2 regions of the Nostoc edaphicum CCNP1411 genome follow, and region 2 is predicted to be linked to the other one. Evidence: riboswitches for the same ligand, from Rfam matches in the RefSeq annotation. Region 2 holds a riboswitch; the other holds the start of a gene.
The links. A riboswitch is a leader RNA that binds a small molecule or an ion and turns the genes downstream of it on or off. The one in region 2 is predicted to bind cyclic di-AMP.
Positions count from the first base shown of each region.

Region 1 (16,648 bases), 1.1 Mb from region 2:
AAGGTGTGTGCGAGCATTTGGCAGAATTACGCGATCGCTGGGGACGCAGATTTGCAATTGTAGTCGTGGCGGAAGGCGCTCAAATGCTGGGGTGGCGTGGTGCTTCTCGCTACTACGATGAACGCTACCGTGAAGGCTTCGCTTTGGAATGTCTAGCGATGAAAAATGTGCGCGATCGCATGGGTTTAACTAATGTAATTTTAATGGTGCCATTTTGTCGTACTCCCGAAGAAGGTCGGCGCGTGCTATCCGAGATGGCGAAGCATGATTTGGTGCGGGGAGAAAACAGTTTGCAAGTCTATGTGATGTGTGAGTTACCAAGTAATGTGCAATTGGCAGATGAGTTTTGTGAAATCTTTGATGGGTTCTCAATTGGCTCGAATGACTTGACACAATTGATATTAGGAGTAGATAAAGATTCTGAATTAGTCGCGCATTTATTTGATGAGCGTAATGAAGCTGTGAAGCGGATGATTGCCAAAGCCATAGCCACAGTTAAAAAGCACGGACGCAAAATAGGGATTTGTGGACAAGCACCCAGTGACTATCCAGAATTTGCTCAATTTTTGGTTGAGCAAGGTATTGATTCTATCAGTCTTAACCCTGACTCTGTACTGAAAACTCTTTTAGAAATAGCAAGTACGGAAAGTCAAGAAGGCAGAAGGAAAATCTCAGCAACAATTCAACGGACATCATATTTGTCGCGAGTAAGGTTAGCGGAGCCTCTTAATAAACATTCCCAGCCGGAGACTGGGAACGAATGCTTCTACTTTATTGGGTGTTCTCTGTATTAACCACCTGCAACAGCTGGGACAATACTTACTTCATCGCCATCTTTAAGAGTTGTGTTGATACCATCTAAATGGCGGATATCTTCGCTATCGACGTAAAAATTTACAAACCGACGTAATTTACCTTGTTCATCGCATAAGCGCGATTTAATCCCAGGAAAGCTTTTTTCTAAGGATTCCAACAATTCCGCAATTGTGCTACCACTGGATTCTAGAGTAGCTTGATTATTGGTAAAACTTTGAAGAGTCGTAGGAACTAAAACTTTTACAGCCATAGAAGTAAAAAGTGAAGAATCAAGAATGAGGATTCAGGAGCTAGGAATAAGTTAAGAGTAAAGAGTTATGAATAAAAAAACTCATAACTCATAACTCCTAACTAAACGAGGACTTGTTGCCATTCCAAGCGATCGAGAGTACGCGATCGCTCTAGCGCACGTTCAAAACTATCGAGTTTGGCGTCAATAGTCAAGGGTTCACCAACGTAGCCTTGGATTGCTTCTTGGGTTTTCAGACCATTGCCAGTGATGTAAATCACGGTAGTTTCATCTGGATCAATCTTGCCAGCTTCTACCAGTTTTTTCAGCACGGCCACAGTTGTTCCACCAGCCGTTTCTGTGAAGATACCTTCGGTTTCTGCCAGCAGCTTGATGCCATCAATAATTTCGGCATCATTGACTGATTCAATATTACCACCAGTCTTCTGAGCTAACTCCACAGCATAAATGCCATCTGCTGGGTTGCCGATCGCCAGCGATTTAGCAATTGTATTCGGTTTAACTGGCTTAATAAAGTCGCGTCCTTCTTTGAAGGCTTGGGCGATGGGTGAACAACCTTCAGCTTGAGCGCCGCTAAAACGAACACTCTTGTTTTCTACCAAACCAACTTCTATAAATTCTTGGAAACCCTTATAAATTTTGGTAAATAATGAACCAGATGCCAAAGGAGCAACAACATGATCCGGTAGTTCCCAGCCTAGTTGTTCCGCAACTTCAAAACCTAACGTCTTAGACCCTTCAGAGTAGTAAGGACGCAGATTGATATTGACAAAACCCCAGCCATGTGTATTAGCAACTTCTGAACAGAGGCGATTTACTTGATCGTAGTTGCCCTTGACAGCCATGAGGGTGGGACTGTAGATTAGGCTACCTAGAATTTTACCGGCTTCTAAATCTGCGGGGATGAACACACAGCAATCTAAACCGGCGTGAGCTGCGATCGCAGCTGTAGAATTTGCCAAGTTACCAGTGCTAGCGCAAGAAACAGTAGTGAAACCCAATTCTCGCGCTCTCGATAGAGCAACTGATACCACCCGATCCTTAAAGCTCAGGGTGGGCATATTCACGGCATCATTTTTTATATAAAGCTTATTTAGACCCAGGCGACGGGCAAGACGATGGGAACGAACCAAGGGAGTCATACCCGTTCCCACATCTATAACATTGTCAGTTGCGACAGGCAAAAAGGGACGGTAGCGCCAAATGGAGTTGGGCCCAGCTTGAATTGTTTCACGAGTGACAGTCAGACGTAGGGCGTTGTAGTCGTACTTGACTTCTAACGGGCCAAAACATAACTCACAAACATTACTGGCTTTGAGTTCGTATTCCGCACCACATTCTTTACACTTTAAGGCTTGAAAGTAGGCAGTGCTGCTTTGGGTTTGGGTTTGGGTTTGGGTTTTGATTGCCTGAGTCATAAACTAGCTTTCCCTGTTTGTCTGTCGACTGTCGCCTGATAGTAACACGAGTAAAAATACCAGTCAAACATACCCGACAATTTTTGTCGGGTATGTTTGGTATTGAAAGGAATGATTATTGTAAAACTTTAACATCAGTAATCCCTACATTTAGTATTTACACTTATGCATCTAATGTTATAAAAAAAGAAAATAGCTTCAACTACTCAGCATTAACACGGCTAAATAATATGATTAAATTGCATTTTAGTCATGCCTAATTTGCATTTATTTAAATTACTATCTCATTTAAGTAATCTAGATCACCTAGTTAACTTTCAATTTTTTTATCTAAACGACTCTATTGAGCAGTATGTCTTTCTGATGGAAAAGACGTAAAAGTATTTTCAGATATAAGTTTTAGTGTTTTTAGCGCCTGAGTTAAACCACTAAAATTTTTATGTGTGTTGCCAAAATAAAGTTACTTTTTCAACTTTGATGCACTCATTCATAGCTAGATAAGTTACTTATTTATACGGAAGATTTTTTTTGCTGTAAAAGCTACATTGCTATTTACATCAACAACCTAGCAAAATACAGTAATAAATTACACATATTTGCGATTGCCAGCCTTGAGTCTCAAGGGTAAGCGTAAAACAAGTAGACAAATTATTTCTGGTTATTGCCTCAATATAATTTTCAAGGAGTGTCAATAATTTCACTCCTTAAATATACATTCCCGAAATGTTGAAGTTTTGGGCAGCTATAGTCGGTAATTCTTTAAGGAATTGCCGAACTTTATCCTGTCTCAAAATCCAAGATCCAAGTTCAGCAAACAAACAAACTACTTTTATGGTAAACCGAAATAAATCTGTCAACAAGCAGCGTAAACTTTACCAATCTCTAGTAGCAACAGCATTATTAACTGGTAGCTTTTTCCAATTCATCGCACCTGTATTAGCTGACGGAACTACTGCGGGTACATCTATCAGTAACACCGCAACAGCAACCTACGAAGATCCCAACAGTCCAGGGACAACAATTAATTCCACTTCTAACACTGTCATTGTCACCGTAGCAGAGGTAGCTGGTATTACCGTCACTGCGTCTGGTGTCACAGATGCCACTTCTAGCCCTACCAATACAACAGTTCAGGTTGGCGACTTACTCATTTACACCTACACCTTAACCAACGTAGGTAATGATCCAACCAGATTCCACATTCCTAACCAAGCTACAACAACTGGGCCGGGTACAGTTTCTGGCACATTACCAGATGGTGGTACAGTTAATAACCTGCAATATAGTACCGACGGGGGTCAAACTTGGATAAATATTCCCCAAGGTGGTGTAGATACACCCTCAGTTCCGGTTGGTGGTACTGTGTTGGTGCGCGTACCAGTTACCGTCCAGAATGGCGCTCAAACCAACGACGTAATTACTGTTACTCTTGGTAACACTCCTGGTGATGCCCAAAACCAACTGCGGAGTCCTGATGGTGGTGACGTGTTCACCGTAGATAACGACAATGGTGGTGCTGTTGGTGAGGTAGATGGCGTACCAGTTAACGGTACACGGGAGGCTAGCGCCACCGAGCAAATTCAGGTTGGTTTAACGGTGAAGACCTACACCTTAGCCACCATTCTTAAGATTCGCAGTGGCTATAACAATGCTGGTACCACTGCAATTACAGATGACAAGTTGACTTACGATTTGAGTTTGCGAGTTGAGTCCAACGATCCCACAGGACAGGGAATTATACCAGCAGCTTTGACCGGCACAAGCATCAATGTTAATGGTGCTGCTAGCACCCATATCTTGGTTTCTGATGCGATTCCTGCGGGTACAGATTTGGCAATAGCACCAACTGCGCCTCCTGGTTGGCAAACTGTCTATACCACCACTCCAATTGGAACTAATGCGAATACAGCGAGTTGGACTACGACAGCACCACCCTTGGCCTCAGTCACCCGCGTTGGTTTTATCAATAATTCAGCAATCATTACTTCCATCGCTCCTGGTACAACGGTGAATGGCTTCTCGATTCAGCTAGCCATTGAATCAACTGCAACTTCACCCTTAACCGTCGCTAACATTGCCCAATTATTTGGTCAAACACCCAGCAGCAATCTCCCAGTCTACGACGAATCTGGCGACCAAAATCCTAGCAACTACAGTGGTCCACCAGGGAATATGACACCTCCTGGGGTTACAGATACCACCGGGGATGGTATTCCCGATACTCTATTGGCTGGCGACGTTGATGATGGCTATATTGGTACTCCAACAGCTCCGGAAACTGGAACTGACACAGGTAACAACAACACTGGTGATGGTACACCAGGAGGTGAGGCCAACGTCTTCACACTGCAAGCACCTGTTGCTTCAGCAATATTCAACGGCCCGCAGAATGCGCCGGATGCCACTGGGCCATCGGGTGGAACCGACGATGACTTCACCAACAAATCTTCTCTGGTTCCTGCTGGTACCGCACCTGGTAGTTTACTCGATCCTCAATCAGTTGGCTTCACTAACACAGTTAAAAACAGTGGTACTGACCCAGGCGTTTTGAAGCTAGAGCCAACACCACCAACAGTTCCAGGAGATTTACCAAATGGTACGAAGGTGACTATTACCTATAATAGTCAGTCTGCTGTTTATACCTACAATAATGGAGCGTTTACAGGACCAGTTACACCAATAACCATTCCCAACTTTGCTCCTAATGCAACTCTCAATTATGGTGTAGAAGTTGATTTACCTCCAGATACGCAGTTATCGACTGATATTAATAGAGGCTTCCCAGTACCCATAATTGCTTCTATTGACAACTACACGACGGATAGTAACGCTGATGGAATTAAGGATACTGGCAACGATACTATCTTTGATTCATCCAACATCACCATCGATCGCGTGTACACTGGCTTTTTGAAACTGCTGAAAGTGTCACGAGTCTTACAAGGAACAGGGCCTGTAGTTCAAGGTAATGATGGCACATTCAGTACCGATGCGAAGAAGCCTGCACCAGGAAACATTATTGAGTACCAAATTCAGTACAGCAATATTTCCGAATCTCAATCTGGAACTGGGAATGTGATTTTGAATGCTGACAAAGTTGTGATTATTGAAGATGGTACCCTCAGTACAGCCCTGAATGATGGTAAGAACAACTGGGCGCTGGACAATGATAACAACACTCAAATTGATACTAGCAACATTGTTGGTTCAGCTAAGGATTCTGGGGCTGCAACCATCCAATTCTTCAGCGGTAATCCAGCTAATAGCTCTGGCATCGACCAAACTGGAACTACGGTAAATACTGACGTGACTAAGTATGTCAATACTGTAACTGGCGTGATCGCACCGGGTATTCAAAGAACATTTACCTTCCAACGCAAGGTGAATTAATTCGTTTGACCTCATTCCTACCCTCTCTTTGCTTGCAAAGAGGGGAGTGACTATTTTTGAGTACAAGCAGGGAAAGATAAGTCAATAATCAACATTCTGGAAGTTTTTTGAGGTTATTTATATGAGGCGTGTTTCTCTTGCAGGTTTAGGAGCGATCGCACTGATTGCTACAGTTCCATTTCTCAGCCAAATTCCGGGGTGGCATTCAGGAAGTGCTGTTGCTCAGAATATCAAAACTCAAGGGCAAATTCAATTGCGCTTAGAAGCAGAAAAGCAAGTGGTGGCGCAGGATCAGCAGGGTAAGCAAAGCCAAAAATGGGAACCTTTAAAAGGTCAAGCTGTGGTACGACCGGGAGATGTGTTGCGATATACCTTGAGTAGCGAAAATAAGAGCGATCGCTTAGTGAAGAATTTGACTCTGAATCAACCTATTCCCAAGGGAATGGCATACGTACTGAAATCTGCAAATGTGGCTAATAATGGAAAAATTACTTACAGCATTGATGGTGGGCGCAGCTTTGGAGAAAATCCCACTGTTAAAGTTATTCTTCCTGACGGCAAAGTGGAAACTAAACCAGCACCGGCCATTGCTTACACCCACATCCGTTTACAGGTTCCGTCAGTTCCAGCAAAAACGACAGTCAAGGCGACTTATCAAACCCAAGTGCGTTGATTGAAATTGGGGTCTTCCTTGGTTTTTTCTACTAAGGACAACCCTGACGCGACATTTAACAAATCAAATCGGATTAATAATTTCGGATTTTTACAAATAAATAAGTGTTTTTCTTAACAAGAAACTTGGTATCCCAGAGGAGATATGTTCAGTGAGCCGTCCTCAAAACCAAAAGCAAATTACTTCTAGCAGTAGATGGTGGCGACGGTTAACAGCTACTCTTCTTCTGGGAAGTTTTTTGCATACTACTATACCTATACCAGCGATCGCGCAACAGACTAACAATCTGGTTGCGTCTTTGCCATTAATAAACCAAGCTACTTATACTTATACAGATTCCAGCAGTAATTATCAATATCAAGGTAGTTCTAGTCAGATCAATGTTAGTCCTAGCCCATTAGTTGACCCATTAGGGCGGATTTTAGGTTGTGCTGGTACAATTTTACCTGACTATACAGGTTTTTCAGTTGGGGTATACGAACCTAACTCTATTGATCCAACGGGGACAGAATTGGGCAGTTTGGTTTCTTTGACTAGAACAGAGTTACCAGATATTTCTAATAACGATGTACCTGGTGGTAAATCGCCAAATACCGAGAATAGTAACCCTTACTTCGTTACGAATAACCCTGCGGGTGTCTACAATTTTTTACTCGATCCGAATAAGGGTCAAACTGATCCAGGTAGAACCTACATTTTTGTAGTTAATCCACCACCAAATTCTATCTACAAACAGCGGCGGGTCAAGATTGAAATCCTTGGTAGTAGCGGTACACAAGGTAATGGTGTCGTGCGATATGTCGCTACTTCTCTAGATGGTCAACCAATTAGTCTCACAGGCGAAACCAGGGTAGAGCAAACAGTTGTTTTAGTTCCCAATGCAGAAACAGTGGGACTGGATTTATTAGCCTTTGAATTCACCACAAATTTGTGTCAAGCCAATCAGTTACAGATTATCAAAACAGGCGATCGCGCTGCTGCTGAACCTGGGGATACGGTAATCTACCGCCTGTCAGTGAAAAATCTCGCTGATGCTGGTTTAAATAATATATTTATCACCGACAACCTACCTTTAGGATTCAATTTCTTGCCTAAATCTGTGCGGGGAGAATTGGACGGTCAACCAGTCACTATCACCTCAGAACGCAATGGAAACACAGTGACATTCCGCACAGACGTAACGATTCCTACAGAGAAAGTTCTGAATATTGCCTACGCTGCTCAACTCACAGCCGATTCACTGCGTGGGAATGGTCGTAATAGTGCGATCGTTAATGCCCAACGAGCTGATAACAGTTTTAGCACCAAGGATGGTCCCGCAACCCACCAGTTGAAAATTCGTCCAGGAATCGTTTCTGATTGTGGCACGATTATCGGTCGGGTGTTTGTTGATAAAAACTTTGATGGTGAACAACAGCGTGGTGAGCCAGGAGTACCAAATGCGGTGATTTTTCTGGAGGACGGGAACCGCATCACTACAGATCCGAATGGTTTGTTCTCCTTAGCTAATGCTTTACCTGGATACCACACAGGTGTTCTAGACCTCAGCAGTGTACCCGGTTACGCCCTAGCTCGTAACGAAAAATTCCGCGAACGCAATAGCCAATCTCGCTTGGTGCATTTAGAACCTGGTGGCTTGGTACGTATGAACTTCGCTGTCACCCCCACATTTCAGGAGTCAGTGAAGAAATGAAACTCAGACTGCACTGTACAACTACATTTAACCTGAGATTGATCGGGGCGATGCCAGTAATGGCTCTCAGCCTTGTTTTATATCCTGCGATCGCTAAAGCTGAAATCACTAGCGAAAATCTACTGTTCCCCGATTCTCCTTCGCAGGTAGACAAGGGTGTAGAAGATCCTGACTTTTCAAGTTCTAAAAGGGGAGAGGCTTTGAATTCTCCCCATCTTTTGGGAAGTTCTGACAAGCAATTTTCACCCCTCGAACTTCCCTCAACTTCTTCAGCACCAGTTACTCATACTTCAATTCCAGATATCCAGCCAAGTGAAACGGAAATACAACCATTTCAACCAGCAACTTCTGTTGATTTGCCCAGAGGCTTACGTAAAATAGCAGCACGCAAAGACACTGAGACACAGCTTGAAGCTTCTCCAACAGAAATACAACCATTTCAACCAGCAACTTCTGTTGATTTGCCTAGAGGCTTACGCAAAATAGCAGGAGTAGAGGACACGGAAACAACAGAAGGGGTGAATGAAAATCTTCCCGTGTCCCCCACTATCCCTATCTCTACAGCAATCAAAATTTTGACTCCGACGGCTGACAGTGTTGTAGATGTACAAGCTAGCACGGTAATTGTACAGTTTCCCACTGGTAGTCAAGTACAATTGCGGGTAAATGGGGCGTTGGTAGACTCTTCTTTAGTGGGACGGACGGAAACTGATGCCACTACTAACTTGGTAACGCAGACATGGTATGGTGTCTCGTTAAAAGAAGGTGCAAACACGATCTCTGCACAAGTTGTCGGCGGAACAGAACCCCCTGTAACAGTGCAAGTCGCAGTCCGGGGAGCGCCACAAAAACTAACTGTAGAAACAGTTGAGTCCCGTATCCCAGCAGATGGACGTTCTACGGCGACAATCCGGGGTCAACTCATCGATGCAAGTGGTAATCGTTCTAACCGTGATGCCGTTGTCACTTTGATCCCTACTGCTGGTGAGTTGGTTGGGAAAGACTTCAAACCCGATGAACCGGGATTTCAAGTGGAGGCGAAAGCTGGGCAATTTATAGCGATTTTGCGATCGCAACTCAAAGCCGAAACTGTGACAATTCGCGCGATCGCTAATGATTTAGAAGCCTTTACTCAACTGCAATTTGAAACGTCACTACGTCCGAGTTTGGTGACAGGGGTCATAGATTTACGTTTAGGCGCTAGAGGTACAAATTATTACGGCAGTTTCCGTGATTTTCTCCCACCTGATAAAGACAACAGAACGCAATTAGATTTCAATTCCGCGATATTTGCCACTGGTGCGATCGGGGAATGGTTATTTACAGGTGCATACAACAGTTCTCGTAGCTTGAATGAAGATTGTAACTGCGATAATCGCCTGTTTAGAACTTACCAATTCAGTGAGCAAAACTATCCTGTTTACGGCGATAGCTCAAAAGTTGATGTAGTTGCGCCTTCTATTGACAGTGTATTTCTGCGTTTTGAACGTTCATCTCGTATTCCCGGCTCTAATCCAGATTATGGCATGTGGGGTGACTACAACACAGAAGAATTTGCGCGGCGATCGCAGCAATTTACTGCTATTACCCGTCAACTTCATGGTTTTAAAGCTAACTACAACTTAGGAAACCTACAAATTACAGGTTTCTATGGCAACAACTTAGAAGGGTTTCAAAGAGATACCATTGCTCCCGATGGTACTAGTGGTTATTACTTCCTCTCTCGCAGACTACTACAACCAGGTAGCGAAAATGTCTTTATCGAGTTAGAAGAACTCAATCGTCCTGGAACTGTCTTAGAACGCAAACAGCTTAACCGAGGCCCAGACTATGAAATCGACTACGATCGCGGTACATTAATATTCCGCGAACCGATTCTTCGCACCGATATTGATCAAACTGGACAAGTGTTGGTACGTCGGATTATTGTTAGCTACCAATATGACGATCAAAACTCTGACGGTAATATCTATGCTGGTCGTTTGCAATATAACCTTTCCCGCAAACTTAACCAGGAAAGTTGGATAGGAGCAACTTATGTTCAAGAAAATCACGGAGTACGTGACTTTCAACTCTACGGTGCAGATGCGCTGATTGCTTTGGGTGACAAAGGGAAGTTAATCGCAGAATATGCCCATTCCACTAATGATTCTGATGTTGTGGGAAAAGTTAGTGGTGACGCCTACCGCTTGGAAGCTGAGGGACAAATTGCCAATGGGATTCAAGGTCGTGCCTATTATCGCTTTGCTGATACGGGTTTTGCCAATAATGCCACTATCAGCTTTGTACCGGGACAAACCCGTTATGGAGCGCAGGTTACAGCTAAAGTCACCTCAAGTACTAACGTCAGGGTGCAATACGACCACGAAGACAATTTTGGGATTGCTCCCCAACCCCTAGACACCTTTGAAGAACTGTTTGCACCCCGTTATGAGTCCATACCTGGGAGCAAAGTTGATAATTCACTGACGACGATTTCCGCGGGGATTCAACAACGTTTAGGTAAAGCTATTCTAGATGTGGATTGGATTCATCGTAATCGGGAAGACCGCATCCCCGACAGCGCTCTGAATAGTAATTCTAATCAATTGCGATCGCGTTTTACAGTTCCCATTGCGAAAAACCTGACTTTCCAAGCCCAAAATGAACTCAGCTTATCTTCTCAAAAAGATACTGTTTACCCAGACCGTACTATTTTAGGGTTGAATTGGGCAGCACTTCCTGGTGTCAGTGTCAGTTTGGCTCAACAGTTTTACACTGGCGGTCAATTTTCGGGTAATTCTATCACCAGCTTAAGTGTCAATGGTGAACACAAACTCGGTACTGATACCACCTTGACTGGTCGTTACTCAATTTTGGGTGGTGCAAATGAACTGACTACCCAAGGTGCAATTGGTCTAAATAACCGTTGGACTATTGCTTCGGGATTGCGGCTGAATTTAGCTTACGAACACGTATTTGGCAACTTCTTCGGACGAACTGCGGCGGGTCAACAATATGCCCAACCCTACGCCTTTGGCCAAGCAGCATCTGCGATCGGATTTGAGGGTGGCGATAGTTACAGTATTGGGTTGGAGTACAGTGATAATCCCCAGTTTCAAGCCAGCGCTCGTTACGAACATCGTTCCTCTTCTGGTGGTAGTAATACAGTAATTACCGCAGGTGCCACAGGTAAAATTTCTCCGGCTCTGACGGCTCTAGTACGTTATCAACAAGCAAACTCTTCCAATCAAAAGCTTTCAGGATTGGGAGATACCGCTAATTTGAAGCTGGGTTTAGCCTACCGCGACCCCAATAGCGATAAATTTAATGCTTTGTTGCGTTATGAATATCGCCAAAATCCGACAATTATTCCTGAAACTATTCTCTTAGGTAGTGGTACGGGTTCCCAAGACCATACCTTTGCTTTAGAAGCTATTTATGCCCCTAACTGGCAATGGGAATTCTACGGTAAGTATGCTTTGCGTAACAGCACTTCTTATTTAGCCGACGATTTAGTTGGTACAAGTATGGTGAATCTGGGACAATTGCGAGCTACTTATCGTTTGGGATATAGCTGGGATTTAGTGGGTGAGGCTCGTTGGATTGGTCAATCTAACTATAGTGAGACGGGCTTTGTTCTGGAAACAGGCTACTACCTCACTCCTAATCTGCGCCTTTCTGCTGGATATGTTTTTGGTAAAGTCGATGACCGAGATTTTTCTGGGACACGTTCCGCAGGTGGGGCGTATTTGGGCTTCACGGTCAAGCTTGACGAATTGTTTGATGGTTTTGGACAGCAAAAACCTGTAGCACGTCAGCAACCAGAATCTACGGTGCAAACTCTGGTAAAGAAATTAAAAAATAGAATTCAGGAGTCAGGAGCCAGAATTCAGAATTGAATTCTATGTGACTGGCGGATAGCGTAGCAGTAACAAGTCCGCGTACTCCTGCAAACAAGCAAGCTATGCATAGTGTAGAGAGCTTTCTGAATAAAGGGGTTCCTGAGAGGCTCCGCCTCTAGTGGCTTGACCAGAGGCAGAGCCTCTAGGAATTCGTTCCCAGCCTAGGGGCTGGGAACGAGGAACACAGGACTTTGGGCTTATCTTAGTGCCATTTAGGTCTGAATCCCCTTCCAAGTTTTCCCAGTCCCCAGTCCCCAGTCCCTTTTTCAAGCTTCCTTTGTCAGCATCCAAGCAGAGTAAGCATCCTCAAAAAATCTGCTTTGACGACGAGTTCCCTTATGCTTGCTGACTCTTACTTTCAGGGTAGTTGTGTAAACTCCATCCATTACCTGATGTCCATAACCACAAACTTGACCAACTTGCCCTGTTCTTTGATGCAAAGCATAATCTCCAATATTCAGCATAATTCTGATTCCCTAATTAACTAGGCTGAGTAGTTTGTTTTTGACTGTTTGGGCGCGATAAAATCACTTTGAGGATATTACCGCGCTCAAAACTGTAAAAATTAAGCTGCAATCCGGGGTCGGTTATTGGGTGCAGTTGGAGCCAGCAAACGACTGTATAGCTGAGTCAGTCGGAATGCCACACTATACCAACTAAAAGCAATTTCTGTCCGTTGCCTTGCTGCTTCACCTAACTGGTCTCGCCAAGCTGGGTTGATCAGAATGCGGTCTATGGCAGCAGCAAAAGCCACTTCATCTTTGGCGGGCGCTAGTAAACCTGTGACCTCTGGTACTACAGTAAACTGCAACCCACCGACATTACTAGCTACGACTGGAGTTTTACTCGCCATCGCCTCAATGGCAACTAAACCAAAAGGTTCATAGTGACTGGGCACTACGCAGACATCAGCAGCAGCGTAGTAGAAGGGGAGGACGGTTTCATCTAGGCGACCGGTAAAGGTTGTACAATCTTCTAATCCGAGTTCAGTGACAATGCTGGCGATGCGATCGCGTTCAATTCCATCACTCTGACCTGGACGACTACCACCCCCAATCACTAGTTGGAGGTTAGCCTCACCCCTTAAACTCGACTTGCCAATGGCTCGTACTAAAGTTTCAATACCTTTGCGTCGGTCAAACCGACCAACATAGAGAACCATCTTGGCATCTGGTGCAATTCCCAACTTTTCCCTTGCAGCAGACCGCAGAATTTCCCCAAATTTATCAGTATCAGTACCACAGGGAATCATTTCAATGTTCCCTTTGCTGGAAACGAGTATCCGCATGTGTTTCTGTTCTTGTGGACTGGTCGCAACCACGCAGTCTACAGTTTCTAGACAGGCTTTTTCTATAGCTAGTCGCTGGGCTGCAATTACGGGAACATCACCAATACTTCTGTATTTAACCGCTCCTAAAGAGTGGTAAGTATGCACCTGAATCAGCGGTTGTTGCTTTTTCAATTCCATGCCAACCCAAGAAGACAACCAGTAATTGGTATGAATTAGGGAGTAATGGAACCCTTGGCGTTGCTGAAATCGCTGGAATTCTTCGATAAATTCAGGTAAATGGTTAAACAAGTTATCTCGCCCAATAAACTCAGCTGGGCCAGCTTTTAACCGAATAGTACGACAATTCAGACTATGTTGAGCGATCGCAGCTTGGTCAGGACTACTCCGACGAGTGAACATATCCACTTGCCAACCTTGCTGTGCTAGGGCATAACCTACTTGGCGCACATAGACATTTTGACCCCCAGCTTCTTCTTGACCGATTTCAACAGCCGGGTCACCATCGACAGAAATTAGAGCAATGCGATGTTTATTATTCTGGAACATAGCTGATTTTCACCTCAAGGCAAATAATCCTACCTCAGACGCCAGAAATCAAGATATTGTTATCCTCTCTCAAGGCCGAGGGCAGGCACAACGAACCACAAAGTTACCAGCCAAAGGACACTGACGAGAACAAGGCATTACTTGTAAGAATGCTTCTCGTTCAGTCTCTTCTCAATGCCGACGAAGTTAGCTGACGGGCTAGGACTGAGAGATGTCCTTCTTGAAAAAGTTATAAGTTGTGAGTTATGAATTATCTATTTAATAACTTTTAACTCCTCACTCTTAAATCCTCACTCTTAACTCTAACTTTCTTCAAAATACGCCCCAAACTTGGTTCCTCCGCTCCGGTTTACCCTTACTCACAAAACTTTTCAGGGAATATAGTGGATTAGGCAGACTGATTTATTTTTCTTCACAGTTTATAACGTGTCATCATCAACTATGTCAACAGTATGAACAAAAAAAGTGTGTTGGTAATCACTTTAAAGCTTGTTGTGCCTAGCGTTGGAGAATCAGGGTATAGGGGAAAATTTTAGTTTTTAAGATGCTCTCAACAATAAACTTACTGATATTCACTGTTATATTTTCTTGAATTTTTAGGAATGAAATAGACTTGAGAGTTTTAGTGCAAAAAAATCTGGTTAGAGAATATTTGGAAAGTCAACAAATATACTCGAAACCTCTTTCTTTGCAGGAAAGAGGTTTGGCAACCCCCATTTCCTCATAAGAAAGGAGAACAGGGAGGTTTTGAGAAATTTGATGAACGATACTTTTTAAACATCCTCTTAAAGAATCCGAAAAGCAGCAACTTCAGTTTGGAGATTAAGTATACACCTACCAAAATGAGATGTACTCATTGCTAAATCATGGTAAATACAAATTTGAAACTGAGATTTAAACCTGTTTCTTACAGTTGGGTTGCTCTACATCCACAACCTAAAGGAGTAATTCAATTTATTGCAGGGGCTTTCTTTGGTACTTTTGTCCCCATGCTTTTCTATCGCTATCTGCTTCAATGTTTATTCGAGCAGGGATATACAATTATCCTTCTGCCTTTTAATTTTACTTTTAATCATTATGTAGAAGCTGGTTTTCTCATGAGAGAGCAGTATGAAATTCTGCCAGAGCTTGTGAAAATGGCAAGTGTTGCAGGATATGATTATGAAGCCTATCTAGATGATAAGAACTTTTCTTGGATTGGACATAGCCTTGGTTGTAAATATATCTCTTTGTTAGAAGGATTTACTGCTCTACCGCCAAATCCTCAAGATAGAGAACAGTTTATTCGTAATCTGCTGTCTTATACTTCCGATGAGTCACAGTTAAAAAGTGTCGTTGCAGACATTAACATTCTCTTTGAGGAACTAACGCGAAAAACTGCTGAAGTTAAAAAATTAATTTATAGCTATGTGCATAAGGATATCAACTTTAACAGTGTCTTTATTAAAGGGCAGGTTTCTATCCTATTAGCACCTGCTATTGCTGACACAGGGAGTGCAATTCGTCCTCAATTTTTAGCTGATATCATCGATAATCTTGGTTGGGGTGTGAAACCAACTGTTGAAGAAACCCAGAACTTAATCAAGGATAGTGGGCTATTTAATATCATGGGTTTAGTCTGTTTCAAATCAGACAATATTGCTAAATCGACCTGTGAATGGTTTACTAATATTCTGCAAAAGCCGCCTCAAGATTTTCGGGAAAAATTTGCAGGTGGACATTTAAGACCTCTAGGTATTCAATTAGGTAACTATGTCATTAATCTTTTTAATAAACCGTTGATTGAATCAGTTCAAGAGCGAAATAGAGGATTTGAGCATAGTGTTATTCAGTTGCTTGAGAAACTGAAATAAAAATCAACATAATGGGCATTGGGCATTGGGCATTGGGTATTGGGCATGGGGCATGGGGCATTGGGTATGGGGCATTGGGTATTGGGCATGGGGCATGGGGCATGGGGCATGGGGCATTGGGTATGGGGCATGGGGAAAACAGTTCCGAGTTATGAGTAAAAAAGTAAGATTTCACACTCAGCACTCAGAACTCAGCACTCAGCACTCCCTCTCCTCACTCCCTATGCCTTTTTCATAATCCCAACTCTTCTGGAAAACCGAGCATGATATTTAGGTTTTGGACGGCGGCTCCTGATGCGCCCTTACCCAGGTTGTCAAGACGAGCAACTAGCAACACTTCTTTGGTAGTGTCATTGGCGAATACAAAAACCTGAACAATATTGGTGTTTTTGATTGCGTAGGCGTAGCCCGTCGTAGACATAGCATCCAAAAATATTCCGTCTCGCAACAGAGTAGAATCTTGGTATGGAGCAACCTGCACAAATTTTTCACTTTGGTAGTAGTTAGCGATCGCTTCATGAATAACTTCACCTGATGGTGGATTATCCAAAGTCCCCAGGGGCAAAGGCACTTGTACCAGCATCCCCTGCTCAAAATCCCCTACTGCCGGTACGAACAGCGGCGGCGATGCTAACCCTGAGTAATAATGCATTTCTTTGACGTGCTTATGCCCAAACCGCAACCCGTAGATCCCATAGGGATAGAGTGATTCTGCTCCGGCTTGTTGCTCGTGGAAGGTATGGTACTGTTTGATCAGATTCTTCCCACCGCCAGAGTAACCTGACACTGCATTAACGGTGATAGGAAAGTTGCTGTTCAGGAGTCCCTTGGCAA
Region 1 covers NZ_CP054698.1:7,338,933-7,355,580, reverse strand. The annotation lists partial or broken gene HUN01_RS33320 (ATP-dependent 6-phosphofructokinase) at 1-86, shown strand, start outside; partial or broken gene HUN01_RS33315 (putative PEP-binding protein) at 84-650, shown strand; gene HUN01_RS33310 (ubiquitin-like small modifier protein 1) at 791-1,066, opposite strand; gene thrC (threonine synthase) at 1,168-2,484, opposite strand; gene HUN01_RS33300 (beta strand repeat-containing protein) at 3,316-5,874, shown strand; gene HUN01_RS33295 (DUF11 domain-containing protein) at 5,996-6,547, shown strand; gene HUN01_RS33290 (hypothetical protein) at 6,699-8,240, shown strand; gene HUN01_RS33285 (TonB-dependent receptor) at 8,237-12,121, shown strand; gene HUN01_RS33280 (hypothetical protein) at 12,391-12,588, opposite strand; gene HUN01_RS33275 (glycosyltransferase) at 12,690-13,961, opposite strand; cyclic di-AMP (ydaO/yuaA leader) riboswitch at 14,122-14,363, opposite strand; gene HUN01_RS33270 (DUF1350 family protein) at 14,828-15,814, shown strand; gene HUN01_RS33265 (hypothetical protein) at 15,826-15,969, shown strand; gene argC (N-acetyl-gamma-glutamyl-phosphate reductase) at 16,047-16,648, opposite strand, start outside.
Region 1: another riboswitch for cyclic di-AMP. It lies ahead of HUN01_RS33275 (glycosyltransferase); the one in region 2 lies ahead of ntrB (nitrate ABC transporter permease).

Region 2 (16,648 bases):
CCGACCGTATTGAACAGACAGGCTAACTTCAAAGTAGTAGTAAGATATTTGCCGCAGATAAATCGGTAGATCGGGGAAAGAACACTGTTAGCTGGTCTGCTATTGCAATAAATCCAAGCGGTGTTGTGCAAATAAAAATCAAACTGCCTGTGGTAGACGGGCGGCTGCCTGTTGACGCTTTGTAAGACCAGACGCTCGATGACTCGCTAACGCTGCGCTATCATCGGATTTAGTTCCGAATTTCTAGTAATAGGAATGCCTAACGTGGCAAGAGCGGATGAAACGGGAAACCCAAAAGACGAATAAGACCGTCGTTGCTGTAGTTGAAATTGGAAGCTCCTTTTTCAGCGAAGCAAAAAGGGGTATTTCACGACATGAAAAAGTTAGTGGGAGCGTTAGCCCTGATAGCAAAACTATTTAGATAACCCACCGGATCGCTGGGATCGAAGCCTTTCTTATCTATAAATACTTCTGGTGGTTCGACCTTGTAATCATCCTTGGGACACTCAATGCCCATTTCAGATGCTATCTCCCGATATAAATCTGTTCTCCAGCCATCTTCGGCTAGTTCCTCGGCATTTTTGGGGAATTCCTTAATTTGACCCCACCGGGCTGCTTGTGTCATTAACCAGATACTTCTCGATCTCCATAAGAATGTCGAGTGTTCTCCTGGCTGCTTGGGAAGGTTGTCAGGAATATCGAAGAAAATCGTGGTGTCATCGGCTTGGATGGTGCGGTCTTTGCCGTCAAAGCCGCCGTAATTATAGTTGCCCAGAATTCCGGGACTTGTAAATTTCGCAATTGGAGCATCTTGATTTTTGGGTTTAGCACCTGTAAAGGAACGGTCTGTAAGTAGTTCGGCTACTTCTTGGCGATTTTCTACTTTGCTGCAATACTGACAGGCTTCAATCATCGCCTTGACTAAAGAACGATAGGTTTTGGGATATTTTTCGATGAAAGATTGCATCACTCCCAACAAACGATCTGGGTGTCCCAACCAGACTTCTTTACCTTGTGCGAAGGTAAAGCCGATGTTTTCATTACCTGTTATTGCTCGTGTATTCCAGGGTTCTGCAACCATGTAAGCTTGCATGGCACCAATCCGCACGTTTGTTACCATTTGAGGGGGCGGAACGATGATGATCCGAAATTCTTTGAGAGGATCAACACCTGCGGCGGCGGATACGTAGCGGACAAAGTATTCATAAATGGCAGAACTTAATACTACCGCCCAGACTTTGTTTTCTGACGACTGCTTCTCAAAATAGCCTCGGAAATCGCGCCCAAAGGCTTCCAAAGCGCCATCGCCATATTGTTCTTGATATTCGTACCACGGACGCAGCCCAAAATCCCACATGGCTTTGTTCATTGTCATGGCGTTACCATGACGATGAATGGTCATGGCTGCACACAAGGAGGCTTGGCGTGCGCCTTCAGCACCAATTCTGGCGTTGGTGACAGCACCGGATACTACGGGTGAAGCATCCAGGCGACCAAAAATTAAACCGTCGCGGGAATTAGCCCAACTAGCTTCGCGGTTGAGTGTAACGTTCAAACCATATTTGCGGAAGAAACCTTTTTTCCAGGCGATCGCAAATGGCGCACAATCATTAACGGGAACGTAACCAATGGTAAGGTCAGATTTTTCTAGGTCTTGCGATCTAACTACTGGTTGCACGGCTAAGGCTTCTTCAGTTAGTCCTTTAGCTGATCTATCTCCTGAAATTCCACAGGAAGATAGCGCTATTCCGGTTGTGGTTGCTCCGATTCCTTTAATAAAATCTCGTCGAGTCCAGTTATTATCACCCATTTTTGTAGCTCCATTGGTGATCAATTACTCACGCTTCAAGCGCAGAGTATTGTTACATTTTGCTGTTTTGATAGCAGCCGAATTTTGTTAGTTGGCAGTTCTAGGGCGATGGGTTACTAATTCTTGGAGTTTGCCCAAGGCGTAATCTAGGATTAACCCAGTTACACCAATTATCAACACAGCTAAAAAGACTGAACTCAAGTTTAAACGACTCCATTCATCCCAGACAAAAAAGCCGATACCAACACCACCTGTGAGCATTTCTACAGCAACGATTACTAGCCAAGCTATCCCTAAACTAATTCGCAAACCTGTAAAAACATACGGCAAACTTGCAGGCCAAATGATTTTTGTAATTCGTCGCCAACGTGGCATTTCCAGCACTCGTGCCACATCTAAATAATCTTTGGGAACGCTAGAAACTCCTAATGCGGTATTAATAATTGTCGGCCATAAGGAGGTAATAAAGATGACAAAAATGGCGGAAGGATCTGCTAAGTTGAAAATTGCTAAGGCGATGGGCAGCCAAGCTAGGGGCGATACGGGTTTAAAAATTTGAATTATCGGATTAAGTGCTAGCATTGCCGGTCTGGACATCCCAATTAGAAATCCTAGAGGAATCGCTACTACCGCACCTAACAAAAAGCCTATTAATACCCGACGCAGACTTGCGATCAACAACCAACCAATTCCCAAGTTGCCTGGGCCTCTTTGGTAGAAGGGATTTAAGATGTAGTCTAAATTAGCGATTAGCGCTTCTGGTGGAGTGGGCATCAATTCATGGTTGGCAAGTGCAATAATCCACCACAGGACAATTATTCCCAAGAAGCCCAATACTGGTAAAAAGAAGACATCTCTAAAAATGACAGGTTTGGTCTTTTTCCAAACGGCTTGCCCCGCGATCGCCGCGATCGCTGCTAAATTTAGTTGAAATATCATTGACGACCTCAACAGATTTAAGTGCAGGTACAAAAAGTCTGAGCAGTACCAGCCTTGGACACTGATGAGATTAGAACATTATAAAAATGCCGTCTCTTCAGTCTCCTCTCAATGCCTACGAAGTTAGCTGACGGGCTAGGGCTGAGAGATGCCCTTCTTTTAAGAGTGCTGAGTGCTGAGTTCCGAGTGCTGAGTTGAATTTATAAACTCTTCACTTTTAACTCTCAACTCCTCACTTTCTATAAGATTCGCCCCACAATTTGGTTCCTCCGCTCCAACGTCACGCACTGTGATGCGTTGGATTAGGCTGACTTACTCGAATAGATACTAGATTGTCCACATTATAACATCGATATGTAGAACATAACATTAATGCTTTAGTAACTACATCTGTTTTATGATAAATATTGTTTCTTTTAATACTAAAGTTAAGTACCTACATTGGCTTTTCGGTAATCAAGAAAATCTCTAATTTTGGTTATGTTGTGAGTGAACTCCTTACACAGAAAACTAACCAATTTAATTAAGTCAAGTATCAAGCCTGTTAAATGCTAGAGTTTTATTGTCTACTCTAAGATATATATTATACTGCACAGATTTTATCTACGGTTAGTTAATCTAACCAACGAAAGAATGTGTAAAATCTATTTCTTTTGGTAGGTGGAACATATCGATTTTTTTGGTAAATATCCATTTCACTCGCTAAACTATTTGGATATGGAAGTTTACTCATCTATCTCCTAGCTGAATTTAACATAATGGATTTTAGTCAAGTACTGGCTGAAAAAACGGATACCATCCTCAAAAAATGGATTGCAGCGGTTCGTAAGGATAGACGCATTGAAAGTGCTGATGAACTATCTTATACAGCAGTAAAGGATCACGTCCCTGATCTTTTGAAAGCAATGGTGACAGTTCTTTCAAAATCTCAGGATAATGATATTCAGTCAATGGTTATTGCCAGTTTTCAGCATGGAGCGATTCGAGCCGAACAAGGCTTTGATCCAGCAGAAATTGCCAGAGAATATCATCTGCTGCGAACAGTAATATTTGATGCTATACAAGCAGATTTATTGAAGGGAACCCCATCAGAGATAATTCGTTCCATGCGTTTGATTGATGCGATTGTAGATGAAGCGATCGCTCAATGTTTCAAGAGTTATTTTGAGCAACGCTTGCGGGAATTACACCGATTGCAAGCATCACTAACGCTCCATAATGAGGAACTCACGCGGTTAATTAGCGCTAATCAAGAGTATCTTTCCCAATTAGCCCACGAATTGAAACATCCCCTCACTTCCATTATTGGCTACTCGGATCTATTTTTACGCCAACAACGACGCAAGACTGAGATAAAAGACAACTTTACCAATTTAGAACATATTGAGCGAGTACTACGCAATGGTAGACAGTTACTTCATCTGATTAATGATGTACTAGAACTTTCGCGCTATGAAGCGGGGCAGATAAAAATCCAATTAGCGCCTACGGATGTAAGTGAATTAATTGGTAATGTGTGTGAAATGTTAGAACCTTTAGCTGCGGGAAAAAATTTACAAATTGTGGTGGATTGCGATCGCGCTCCCGAAAAGGTAATGGCAGATTCTTTTCAATTGCAACAGATTATCACAAATCTTATTAGTAACGCGATTCGTTATACAGAGTCGGGGACTGTGATTATAATGTGTCAGGTGTTAGAGAACCAGAGATGGGCGATCGCAGTTTCTGATACAGGAATTGGCATCGCACCAGAAAACCAAACCCAGATATTTGAACCCTATTTTCGTGTAAGTGCTAGCGATCGCCCCTATCTTCCCGATAGTACTGGGTTGGGATTAGCGATCGTATCGCGGTTGGTAAAATTATTGCAAGGTCAAATTAACCTAGCCTCGCAGGTAGGTGTTGGTTCTACTTTCACTGTCATTTTTCCTTTGGAAATGGAATTTTAAAAGTATTGGGTGATTGGAAATCACGAATACACAAGCATTGTCCACCTCCGTGGACTAATACAAAATCAAGGATTTCAAACCCACGGAGGTGGGTTTTGTCTGTGTAGCCGCGATTTCCAATCACCAGGGCTTTACAAACCAATACTGTTCGGTTAAGACAAAAGACGCGATAAATCGCGTCTTTGTGATGATTCGGCGGGTTTAAGTCCTGACTTTTCAAGGGATCTGGAAAACCTCTCTCTAAATCTCTCTCCTACAAGGAGAGAGACTTTGAATTTTCCCCCTTCCCGTGTCGGGAAGGGGGCTAGGGGGTTAGGTCTTTCATGGGCTTTTCCACATGACGTGAAAAGTCAGGTTTAAGTCCTGTTGCTTTAAATCAAGCCGCAAGGATGTAAGTCTTGTTCTAAATCCCCGTTACAAAACTGTACTTCCGACTTCTTTAATATCTTTCGATTTCATCTACCGCTTTAGGAACTCCCGCAGTTAACACTTCATGTCCATCAGGTGTAACTAACACATCATCCTCAATACGAATGCCAATACCAACCCATCGAGAATCTGTCTCTGGCTGGTCTTCTGCTAATTTCGTATCTGGCACAATATATAATCCTGGTTCCACTGTCAAAATTTGACCTGGTTGTAAAATCTGCGGTTTATCTTCACCGTGCTGGTAAACACCCACATCATGAACATCCAAACCTAACCAATGACTGGTGCGGTGCATATAATATGGCTTATATTTCTCTTCTTCAATTAACTTGTCAATTTCACCTTTGAGGATGCCAAGTTCAACTAAACCTTCCGTGAGGACGCGCACTGCTGTATCGTGAACTAAGTTGAAAGGATTACCTGGTTGCACTTGAGCGATCGCTTGTTTTTGTGCTTCTAAAACAATCTCATACAGCGTCTTTTGTTCTGGCGTAAATTTACCCCCAACAGGAAATGTCCGGGTAATATCAGAGTTGTAATAACCGTAAGCACAACCGGCATCAATTAGCAGTAATTCTCCATCCTGCATTTGACGATTATTTTCAATGTAGTGCAGTACGCAAGCATTCACACCGGAAGCCACAATAGAAGGATAAGCCGGCCCTAACCCACCCCGGACTCGAAAGATGCGTTCCATCTCCGCTTGGATTTCATACTCATAACGTCCAGGTGCCGCGATTTTTTGGGCATAATTGTGTGCTTCAGTAGCGATCGCAGCTGCTTGACGCATCAATTCTAATTCAGCTTCGCTTTTAATTAGTCTCATGCTGTTGAGGACAGGGCCAGTATCTTCAATAGCGATCGGCCCTGTGCCGCGCTTCGGATAAGTCCGCAGTAAACTTTGGTAATGTTTCAGGATTTGATCGTTAAAAGTGCGATCGCGTCCTAAGTGATAGTAAATCCGGCTGGCTTTTTCTAAATACTGCGGCAACTTTTCATCTAACTCGCTAATCGGGTACGCTTCATCAGCACCATACATTTCCTTCGCTGCATCTACCCCACAAAGATAGCCAGTCCATACTTCCTTTTCGCGATCCTTCGGTTGGACGAACAGCACAAACCGATGTTCTGCATGATGCGGCGCTAACACTGCTACTGCCTGTGGTTCATTAAAACCAGTCAAGTAGAAGAAATCACTGTCTTGGCGATAAACATACTCGACATCGTTGTGCATCACTGCCATTGGCGCACTGCGAAAAATGGCTGTACCATCACCAATTTTTGCCATTAATTGCTCGCGACGCTGCCGATATTCTGCTTGCATAGCTGATGTATGTATTAAAGTATTGTGTTATTTTACACTTTTGGCAACTAACAGGTACACAGATGATGCCTCTTAATAGTTGCTAATCTAAGTTATTCTAACCAATATTTGTTTCCACTCAAGTTATAAATCATTGGATAATAAACAATTATTTTGAAAGACTTAGATCCCCGACTTATTAAAGCAGTCGGGGATCTTGTTGTTATTGAATAATTTAGGATATTTATGAAATGAAATAAATTTTAAACGTTTATCTTATATAAATTCTGGTATTTCATAAATCTAACAACACACAGTATAAAAACTATCTCCACTCAACCCATAATAAAAAAGCGATCGCTTCTAGTTTAATTAAGTCTGTTCAATTAAACATAAAATAGATTTCTGGTTCGTAGGTAGATTTTTGATACAACCTTCAAATGTCAAAGAAAATAGTCATTCTTTATCTATAAGCAATCATATATAAGCTACAAAAAATATTTCGTAATTGCTTATATAGAACTTGAAAATTTTGGGGTACTAGTTTAAAACAAAAAAGCATTTATCTTCAAAGAGTGACATTAATAAATAAAAAATAGTTCTAAAGAAATATTGAAACCCTGGTAAATGTTATTTCGTTACAGAAAGAGATTGCCAAAGAAAGTTAAAAGAATATAACAACCAATAATAAAAATACACCATGCCTGACAATTCAAATTCCTCACCCTTAGGTTTGAATACATCTCGATTGTTATCAGATTCTTTTGCAAAATCAGAAATCTTGACAACTTCTCTTAAGAGTTTAAATTATGATTTAGGGTTTGGAAATAAGAGTTCTTCACTAGCACTAGAAAGTCAAGCGGTGACCGCGCCTGTTAAAACGTCAGCAAATCCCAATCCTAATCCTTACTTAACTAGTGCGGCGATTACTCCTGACTTTAACGGTGATGGTAAAACAGACAAAGTTTGGGTCAATGCTTCAACTGGTGAGATTATCATTCGGTTGATGGATGGCACAACAGTTGTCGAACAGGGTTCTTTGGGTCAATTTGACCTATCGGCCTATGATTACAAAATTGCTGACTTCAATGCTGATGGCAAAACCGACTTCTTATTACGCAATAAGACAACCGGTGAGAATAGCATTGTCCTGATGGATGGCACCAGAGTTGGTAGTGCGGCTGTTCTAAGTAGCGTTGATCCAGCTTGGAGTCCTCAGATTGGAGATTTCAACGGCGATCGCAAAACTGATATCTTCTGGCATAATGCTACAACTGGCGAGAACGCTATTTGGGAGATGGATGGCACCACCGTTCTAAATGCAACTGTTCTAGACCCTACAGACACAGCACTAACTCCTACCATTGTTGATTTTGACGGCAATGGTAAGAGCGATATCTTCTGGCGCAATGCCACAACAGGCGATAACACCGCTTGGTTTATGGATGGTACGCAAAAGACTGAATTTGCTCTGCAATCACAAGATGCCGCCTGGACTGCTAACCTTGGTGATTTCAACGGTGACTTTAAGACAGACATTCTGTGGAGAAACGCTCAAACAGGTGAGAACAAGGTTTGGACGATGAATGGCATCTTAGTCACAGAAGGTGCTTTGGCTACACTTGACTCATCCTGGACTTCTAAAATTGGTGATTTCAACGGTGATGGCAAGACCGATATCTTCTGGCACAATGGAACCACAGGTGCAAACACCGCTTGGTTGATGGATGGCACAACAGTTGCAACTGAAGCTTTCTTACCAGCTAATAACGCGGCCTTGACACCATCTCTTGGCGATTTCAACGGCGATGGCAAGACTGATATCTACTGGCGCGACCAGACAGCAGGTACAGACAACATTTGGACTATAAATGAGACAACAGCCGTTGAGACTCCCATCAGCGACGCAGATAAGCTTGGCCCAGAGTGGTATACATTCTAAAACTTAGGGGCATTGGGCATGGGGCATGGGGCATTGGGGGAAAAACTAACTAAAACTTCTCCCTCATTCCCTCATCCCCTGCTCATCAAAACTTGTAACTCAAAACTTGAATTTCCCCATTTTCCGGCAATTTACCAGGGCTAATGGAAATACTATCTCCATTGCTACGCCGCACTGGCATACCTTGCATCAAGGTCAGAAAATCATCCAGTGGTGAAATATCGCACTTAGCAGCATCGGCGGCTTGTGTCCGGTAATGGGTTGGAATCACGAGTTTAGGATTTAACACTTGAACAGCCTGCTTTGCTTCTTCAGCATTGTAGGCTTTTGCACTGCCTCCCACTGGAATAAATGCTACATCGGGACGCCCCATCAGGATTTTTTGCTCAATGGTAATTGGTGCAGCGGCTCCGCCTAAGTGGAGGATATTAATTCCGCCTTGCTTCCAACTCCAAGCGGTGTTTGAGCCAAACTGCTTACCACCTTTGCGATCGTGGTCTATGGCAATTCCTTGGAACTTAATACCTTTAAACTCATAAACTCCTGGTTCATAGATGAGTTTTGCATTTCCCGGTAGTACGTCCACAGCACCTTCATCTAGTAGTTGACTGCTAATCAGTACTAAATCTGCTGCCACTTTTGGGGGACGATATCCAGCAGTACAGCCGACTGTCCGAAATGGATTGACAAGAATTTTTGCACCGCCACCAGTAAAAAGAAAGCAAGTATGACCCAACCACTGAACTGATAAACCGCTAGATTGTGCGTCAGCTTGAGATTCAGAACCCAAGGTAGTAACTAAAGCTGTGACCAACCCCGCCCCAGCATAGCCCATCAACTGTCGTCGTTTCATTAATTATGCTCTTGACTGTAACTGTTCCAAAAAATTTCGCAATAACTGTTTTCCTGAAGATGTCAGGACACTCTCTGGGTGAAATTGGACGCCCTGAATGTGAGGATAGTTCCGGTGTCGCACTCCCATAATGGTGTTGTCTTCAACCCAAGCGGTGATTTCTAACACATCTGGGCAAGTCTCACGTTCGATTACCAAACTGTGATACCTGGTGGCGGTTAGAGGATTTTCTAATCCCCGGAAAACTCCCACCCCAGTGTGAGACACCTGAGAGGTTTTGCCATGCATCAATTCTGGAGCCGGAATTATTTTACCACCGAATACTTGACCGATGCTTTGATGTCCCAAACAGACACCTAAAATTGGTAACTCTTGTCCTAGCTGTTCAATCAATTCTAAAGAAATGCCAGCATCTTCCGGGCGACCAGGCCCAGGAGAAATAACCACGGCTTCCGGCTTTAATGCCCGAATCTCATCTATGGATATCTTGTCGTTACGAAAAACTTTAATCTCATCTGCAACTGGGAATTCTGCTGCCAATTCTCCCAGATATTGCACTAAGTTATATGTAAAACTGTCGTAATTATCGATAACTATAATCAAAGCTCATCACTCCTGGTTTTTAACACTCATCAGTTGCAAACAGCATAGACAAATATCTCATGCTATTTGTTCGGTAGGTGTAAAAATAACGCTGACGTGGACACGTATATATAAAGCGGCTACTTTACGACAAGCCACTTCGTAAATTTTGAATTGCTTATAATATGTTGTGCAAAGTAAATCGGACAGAGTGTAATTCTCTTACCGAGTCACCTGGCTATGCCTGCGGTAAATGCTCGCCTCCGCAAATCACATTTACAAAGCCGATATAATTAACGTTACCAGAGGAGGGAGCAATAGCGTACCAGCTACTAGCACCGCTACTAAAGCAGAGACAAGGACTGCACCGGCTGCACAATCTTTAGCAATTTTTGCCAGATCATGGTATGTCTGCTTAACGGTTAAATCCACAAGGGACTCGATCGCTGTATTTATTAACTCTAATGCCAAAACTAAACCACTAGTTATACCAATTACCGCTATTTCCACCGCTTGCAGATGTAAAAAAACGCTTAAAGCGATCGCTAAAGCACAAACACTTACATGGATGCGAAAATTACGTTGAGTTTGAAAACTATAGCTGATTCCAGCCCAAGCATATTTAAAACTAACAAATAAATTAGAGGCTACTTTCCAAGAGAATTCTCGTTCGTTAGACACAAGTGTTTGTAACGAGGTAGGCGTTGGTGGTGGAGAAATTTTTTGGGACATAGACTTAAAAATACAAAGATAGAGTTGCTACAGTGGGAATATTTGCCAATCTTAATGGCAGAATTAACTTTGAGGCAATCTTTAGGGAATTTTCCACAGAAGTATTATAAAAGTATTACCAAAAATTGACACTAACGGATACACAAGCTACTGCTATTCAATGTCAATAGTAATACCTATTGCGTTCAGCAATCTCACTTGCTGTTCTAACATTCGCTCCAAACTTTCTTCATCAGGATGATCCCAGCCTAACAAGTGCAATAAACCATGAGCAGCTAACCAGGCTAGTTCAGTTGGTAAACTATGTTCTTGTTGTTGAGCTTGGCGTTGTGCCGTATCTACAGACACAATAATATCACCTAGATATAATGGCACAGAGGTTAGCATTTCTTCGCTTTGAGGAAAATCCACCTCCAAAGCAGCAAAGGCTAAAACATCGGTAGGCTTATTTTGTTGACGATACTGAGAATTGAGTTCTTGAATTTGCGAGTCATCTGTCAAACGCAACCCAATTTCATAACTTGGCGCTGGCGGAATCTGAGGGTGAAGTATTTCCAACCAGTTATTAAACCAATTTTCCCAAGTTTCAGGAGTAATTCGGGCATGGGTGTCCCCAATTTTTACAGATGTTGTCGGGGACAACTCGTAAAAATACTCCTCCACATATAGTTCAACTCTCAGGGGCACACAGTCTCCTAGTCTGAGGTTTACGATTTGTCGTTAGTGAGTTAGGTAAGCAAGACCAACAAGGAGAGCTAAAAGCCCTACAGCAGTCAACGCAAAATGCTTCAGGGAAGTTGCACCCTTCCGCACCATGTTTCGCATGGCGAGTTTTACGTAGCTAGGTTGAGGTTCTGATGAAGGAGAGTTGCTCATAGTTATTTGTCTACAGACTCTTTTATAACTGTAACAGTTGGTCTGGGATAGAATGGCGATCGCCTGTATCTTGCTGAGAAATTTATCAATGAAGGCAGAAGGCAGGAGGCAGAAGGCTTTTATTGTTTTACCTCAGTTGAGGATTCAGCGCCAGAATCAAAATTCCCTTCTGCCAACTGAGCCTCCTGCCCTCTGCCTTTCCTGATAACAAGTAGTAAGTAATCTTAAAAACAATTTACTTACTACTTGTAAATAACCCTCAATTATCAAGGAGTGTTTTCTACTAGTTTATTTTCTTGGCGCAGATAAGCTTGGATGAATGTATCAAGTTCACCATTCATAATATCGCCAATCGCTGTTGTTTCCGTGTTTGTACGCAAGTCTTTCACCATTTGGTAAGGGTGAAATACATAGTTACGGATTTGATTTCCCCAGGAGGCTTCCACCATATCGCCACGAATTTCGGCAATTTCTTGGGCACGTTGCTCTTTGGCTATGACCAACAGCTTTGCTTTAAGGCGATTTAGGGCTTTTTCTTTATTTTGCAGTTGCGATCGCTCTTCTGTACAGCGCACAGCAAGACCCGTGGGAAGGTGAACAATCCGCACCGCAGTTTCTACTTTGTTGACGTTTTGTCCACCTTTACCACCAGACCGAGTTGTGGTGATTTCCAAATCTTTGTCTGGAATATCCAATTGCACAGAGTTATCAATCTGCGGCATTACTTCCACCCCGGCAAAACTGGTTTGTCGCTTACCGTTGGCATTAAAAGGTGAAATCCGCACTAAGCGATGTGTACCCATTTCCGATCGCAAGTAACCATAAGCATAGCGACCAGTAATTTCTAGGGTTGCCGATTTAATTCCGGCTTCATCACCTTCCGACTCTTCAGCCAAAGTTACCTTATAGCCGTGAGCTTCGCCCCAACGGGTGTACATCCGCATCAGCATAAATGCCCAGTCTTGAGCATCTGTGCCACCAGCGCCAGCACTAATGGTCAGTACAGCACCTTCAGCATCATAAGGCCCGGAAAGTAACTGTTGTAACTCCCACTGGTCAAGGTCACGATTCAGTTTAGTGATGGTAGATTCCGCTTCTTGGAGTAGTGCCTCATCGGTTTCTAACTCCAATAACTCAACAACTGCCTTAGTATCTTCTAAATTGGCGTGCCACTGATCGTATTGCTGGAGGTGGGCTTTCAGGTCGTTGAGTTCTTGTAGGGTTTGTTGGGCTTGGGTTTGGTCATTCCAAAATTCTGGTTGAGCAGATATTTTTTCGAGGTCTTGAATTTTGGCTGTCAGTGCAGGTACGTCAAAGATAGTCCTGGGTTTTACCCAGGCGGCCAGACAACGTTTCGATTTCGCGTTTGAGTTCTAAGACTTCCATAGTGCTTGCTGAATGATTGATAGAGCGCTTTGGATTGTTAAATTGCTCTTTATTCTATTGTATTTATTAATTTTAGCTGTAGTTGGGCAAATTCTCCCTGCACTACTTCTAATCAACAAAAATTTATAAGAAGAATTCAGAACTCAGGAGCAAAGCCAGAGACGTTTTCGTTAGCTTTGGTCAGAATGAGCGGATGAATTCTGTACGAGTGGGTGACGAATATTGGTAAAAAGCAAGTGTTTAGTGGGTGAAAAAAATTAAAATATTCTCGCCTTAAAACTCTATCCCTTTATGGGTAGAGTATTCACCAATTCTGAATTCTGAATTCTGAATTCTGACTCCTGTTTTATAAGTCATTTCCAAAATCTGTGATTAATATAATCAGAAAAACAAATAGTCTGATTGCGAACCCCAGTCAAAACAGTAGTTATTGTTACACCCAATCATAAAAAACGCGGATAACATTAGAAAAATCTCACCCAATCAAGAAGGTGAGCGAAAACTGTTTATCTTTGTGTCCTACTAACAGCTGTCCTCTAGGCATGAATTGTTAAGTAATTATCCTAATAATGGATAGAAATTAATTACACCTTGTCTAAAGTATTAGGCAAAAAATTACTCCACAAGGGTGAGGTGTAACTTGACAAAATTCTGTCATTATGCGTTAGTTATTAGCTAAAAGCAAAGGAGTTTGCAATGCATCGACAAATGTGCTGGTTATCTAAGTCTGGTGGCGATGGAGAGAAAATTTTGTATTTGCAGACAGAACCCAATCAGCCTTGGCGTCCCTACACCACTTTTGGACATTTTGCAGTCCCAGATTATCAAATACCAGGTGGTTCTAAAGGTTGGGCAACTTATCAAAAACTTCTGAAAGCAGGTTGGACATTAGTACCTAGCGCAAGGGCAAACGAGTTTGGCAACAGCAGCTACGCAGAGTCAACAATTCAAAATCAATAGTTATTTGTCATTTGTCATTTGTCATTGGTCATTTGTTATTTGTCATTGGTCATTTATCATTAGTTATTCTGCGCGTCGTTGCGTCTCCCCAATTTCTCACTCGCTCACAAACCTCTTGGGGAACCTTCACCGCGAGGATCGGCGGCCCCTTCTAGAGTTCCATCGGGTGTAACCGCGATCGCGTTACCATTACCCCAGGGAGCAGTTTCCTTTATTTTGTGTCCCCGACGGCGTAAGTCTTGCACAGTTAAAGCATCTAAGCCCCAGGATTCGACGCGCAACTCATCTGGTAGCCATTGATGATGTATGCGTGGAACAGAAACAGCCGCACCAACATCCATGTTGTATTCCAGCACATTTAAAATCACTTGCAAAACCTGGGTGATGATGGTGCTACCACCAGGCGCACCCACTGCCATCCGAAAATGACCATTTTCTGTGACAATTGTGGGAGTCATGCTGGATAGAGGAGTTTTGCGGGGTGCAATGCTATTGGCATCGTTACCAACCAAACCAAAGGCATTAGGTACTCCTGGCGCAGCAGCAAAATCATCCATCTCATTGTTGAGGACAATTCCAGTTCTTGGTGTCACTATACCAGCACCAAAACTGAGATTAATCGTGAAAGTCAAACTCACGGCGTTGCGTTCTTCATCCACAACACTAAGATGGCTGGTTTCAGGAGATTCATACCGAGGACAAGGGGATGGGGAAAAACGCAGACATTTGGAATTCAAATCTACTGGCTTGATCTCGATCGAGGGTCTAGCCACTTGCATATTAATTTCTTGACGGCGTTTTTTGGCGTAAGCTGGACTAAGCAGTTCTTGTACAGGGACTTTGACAAAATCAGGATCGCCTAAATATTGTGAGCGATCGCTGTAAGCAATCTTCATTGCCTCTACCATTAAATGTATAGCGTCGGGATGATGCCATCTCAAAGATTTAAAATCGGTATCACCAATAATATTTAAAATCTGCAATAGGTGAACGCCTCCCGATGAAGGTGGTGGCATTGAGCAAATTTTAGCTTGGCGAAAATTTCCACAAACGGGAGTGCGCCAGATTGGTTTGTAGGCTTTGAGGTCTTCTAAAGTAATTAAACCACCATTTTTTACCATATCAGAAGCGATCGCACGAGCAATACTTCCGGTGTAAAAACTTTGGGGATTTTGGGCAATTGTAGCTAAAGTACGTGCTAAATCACGCTGCACTAGCTTGTCCCCTGGTTTGTAAAATTCACCCTTGCGAGTGAATATTTCCCGCAGGGCTGGATTGTTAAGAAGTGCTGGCTGGCTAGATTGGTTTGTTTGCAGATAACGCCAAGTTGCTACATCGCCCAGAATGAAGCCATCTTTAGCGAGTGCGATCGCAGGTTTCATCACCTCTTGCCAAGAAAGCTTACCATAGCGACGATGCACTTCATAAAGTCCCGACACCGTTCCTGGTGTCGCCACTGCTAAATAACCTTTAATACTTGCATTGGGACGCACCTTTCCTTCTGCGTCAAGATACATATTTTTTGTAGCTTTCAGGGGTGCGCGTTCACGGAAATCTAATGCTTTGATGTCGCCAGTTTTCTCAGAGTGCATCAGCAAAAATCCGCCGCCACCGATTCCGGCTGAAAAAGGCTCAACTACAGAAATTGCAAAGGTTGTGGCTACAGCTGCATCCACTGCATTACCACCTTTGCGTAACATCGAAATTCCCGCTTCACTCGCTAGGGGATGGGCTGAAACCACCATTCCCTTTTTGCTGCGTAGGGGTAAAGTTAAAGCAGCCGAGGCGACTTGGCTGTAAACAAAGAGGGTGAAAGAAAAGACTGCGATGGCTACGTGCGTCGCAGGCATCGCAACTGGCTTGGCTTGAGTAACAGTAAGCATTTTTATACCATTTCTCATAAAAACTTATACATATATAGCATCTGAGTGTACTTAATTTATCAGATTTTGATTACCATTGTTTGCGTAGCTTGCTGCCGTAGGCATGGCTCTCCCCTTTGCAAAAGAGGCAGTGGGCAGTGGGCAGGGGGGAATGGTTAGAGCCTATTTATAGTTCAGATAAGACCAAAACACTTGTAGAGACGGCGATTTATCGCGTCTCGAAAACCCACAATTTTGTACACTTAGCCCTTAACTGAATCGTATTGATTTATAAAGTAAATATTAAGTAGGTGTGTTACGGCTGTGTAGGAATTTGAGGGTTTGAGAAAGTCTAATTTAGCCGTAACGCACCATATTCCCAGGTGTCGTACTCTCAGCGATAATGCACGCTACAATTTAACATTTACTTTCTAAATGGTCTTTTACAAATATGAAGAGTATGCAAAGATTTTTTGAAAAGATAGACATCTAAGTAAATATTCGATATTTACTTAGATGTCAGGTTATTTTGATGTTTTCTATTTTTCAGATAGAAATTCAAGGGCGATGCCGACGGCGGCAAGCTAGGCTGACAACGAATGCATAACAATTCCGTGTTTTATGCCATCTCAAGTTTTCCCTATTTTTAAACTAGTAAGACTTATGCATTGACAAAGCAACTAAAATTTTGTGCAGTGCTTAAGACTTAGATAGTCCTCAATACCGGGATAAGTAATATTTGAAAGCGAATTAAAGGGGAAATATTTAATGAACAATTGGCGAGTCTATCTATCTAAAGAGTGAATATTGTATGCCGAAAGATTGAACTTTTGGCAAATTATTTGTGCCATCAAACAGCATTAACTCGATTATTGACAACTGAATTTACTCCAAAAATCCATTCAATCAGGAAAAACTTATGGCAATTATCATTGGAACCAGAGGTAACGACACCCTACAGGGCGCTTTTAATTACGACGGTTACAACGACACCCTAACTGGTGGCGGTGGCAACGATATATTTT
Region 2 covers NZ_CP054698.1:702,784-719,431, reverse strand. The annotation lists gene HUN01_RS05790 (ABC transporter substrate-binding protein) at 368-1,810, opposite strand; gene ntrB (nitrate ABC transporter permease) at 1,898-2,749, opposite strand; cyclic di-AMP (ydaO/yuaA leader) riboswitch at 2,847-3,068, opposite strand; gene HUN01_RS05780 (sensor histidine kinase) at 3,508-4,698, shown strand; gene HUN01_RS05775 (aminopeptidase P N-terminal domain-containing protein) at 5,138-6,451, opposite strand; gene HUN01_RS05770 (FG-GAP repeat domain-containing protein) at 7,131-8,372, shown strand; gene HUN01_RS05765 (MBL fold metallo-hydrolase) at 8,458-9,225, opposite strand; gene HUN01_RS05760 (anthranilate synthase component II) at 9,229-9,828, opposite strand; gene HUN01_RS05755 (diacylglycerol kinase family protein) at 10,084-10,539, opposite strand; gene ybeY (rRNA maturation RNase YbeY) at 10,693-11,220, opposite strand; gene HUN01_RS05745 (DUF3285 domain-containing protein) at 11,260-11,415, opposite strand; one part of gene prfB (peptide chain release factor 2) at 11,682-12,728, opposite strand; one part of gene prfB (peptide chain release factor 2) at 12,730-12,801, opposite strand; gene HUN01_RS05735 (hypothetical protein) at 13,498-13,761, shown strand; gene ggt (gamma-glutamyltransferase) at 13,866-15,611, opposite strand; gene HUN01_RS05725 (beta strand repeat-containing protein) at 16,543-16,648, shown strand, end outside.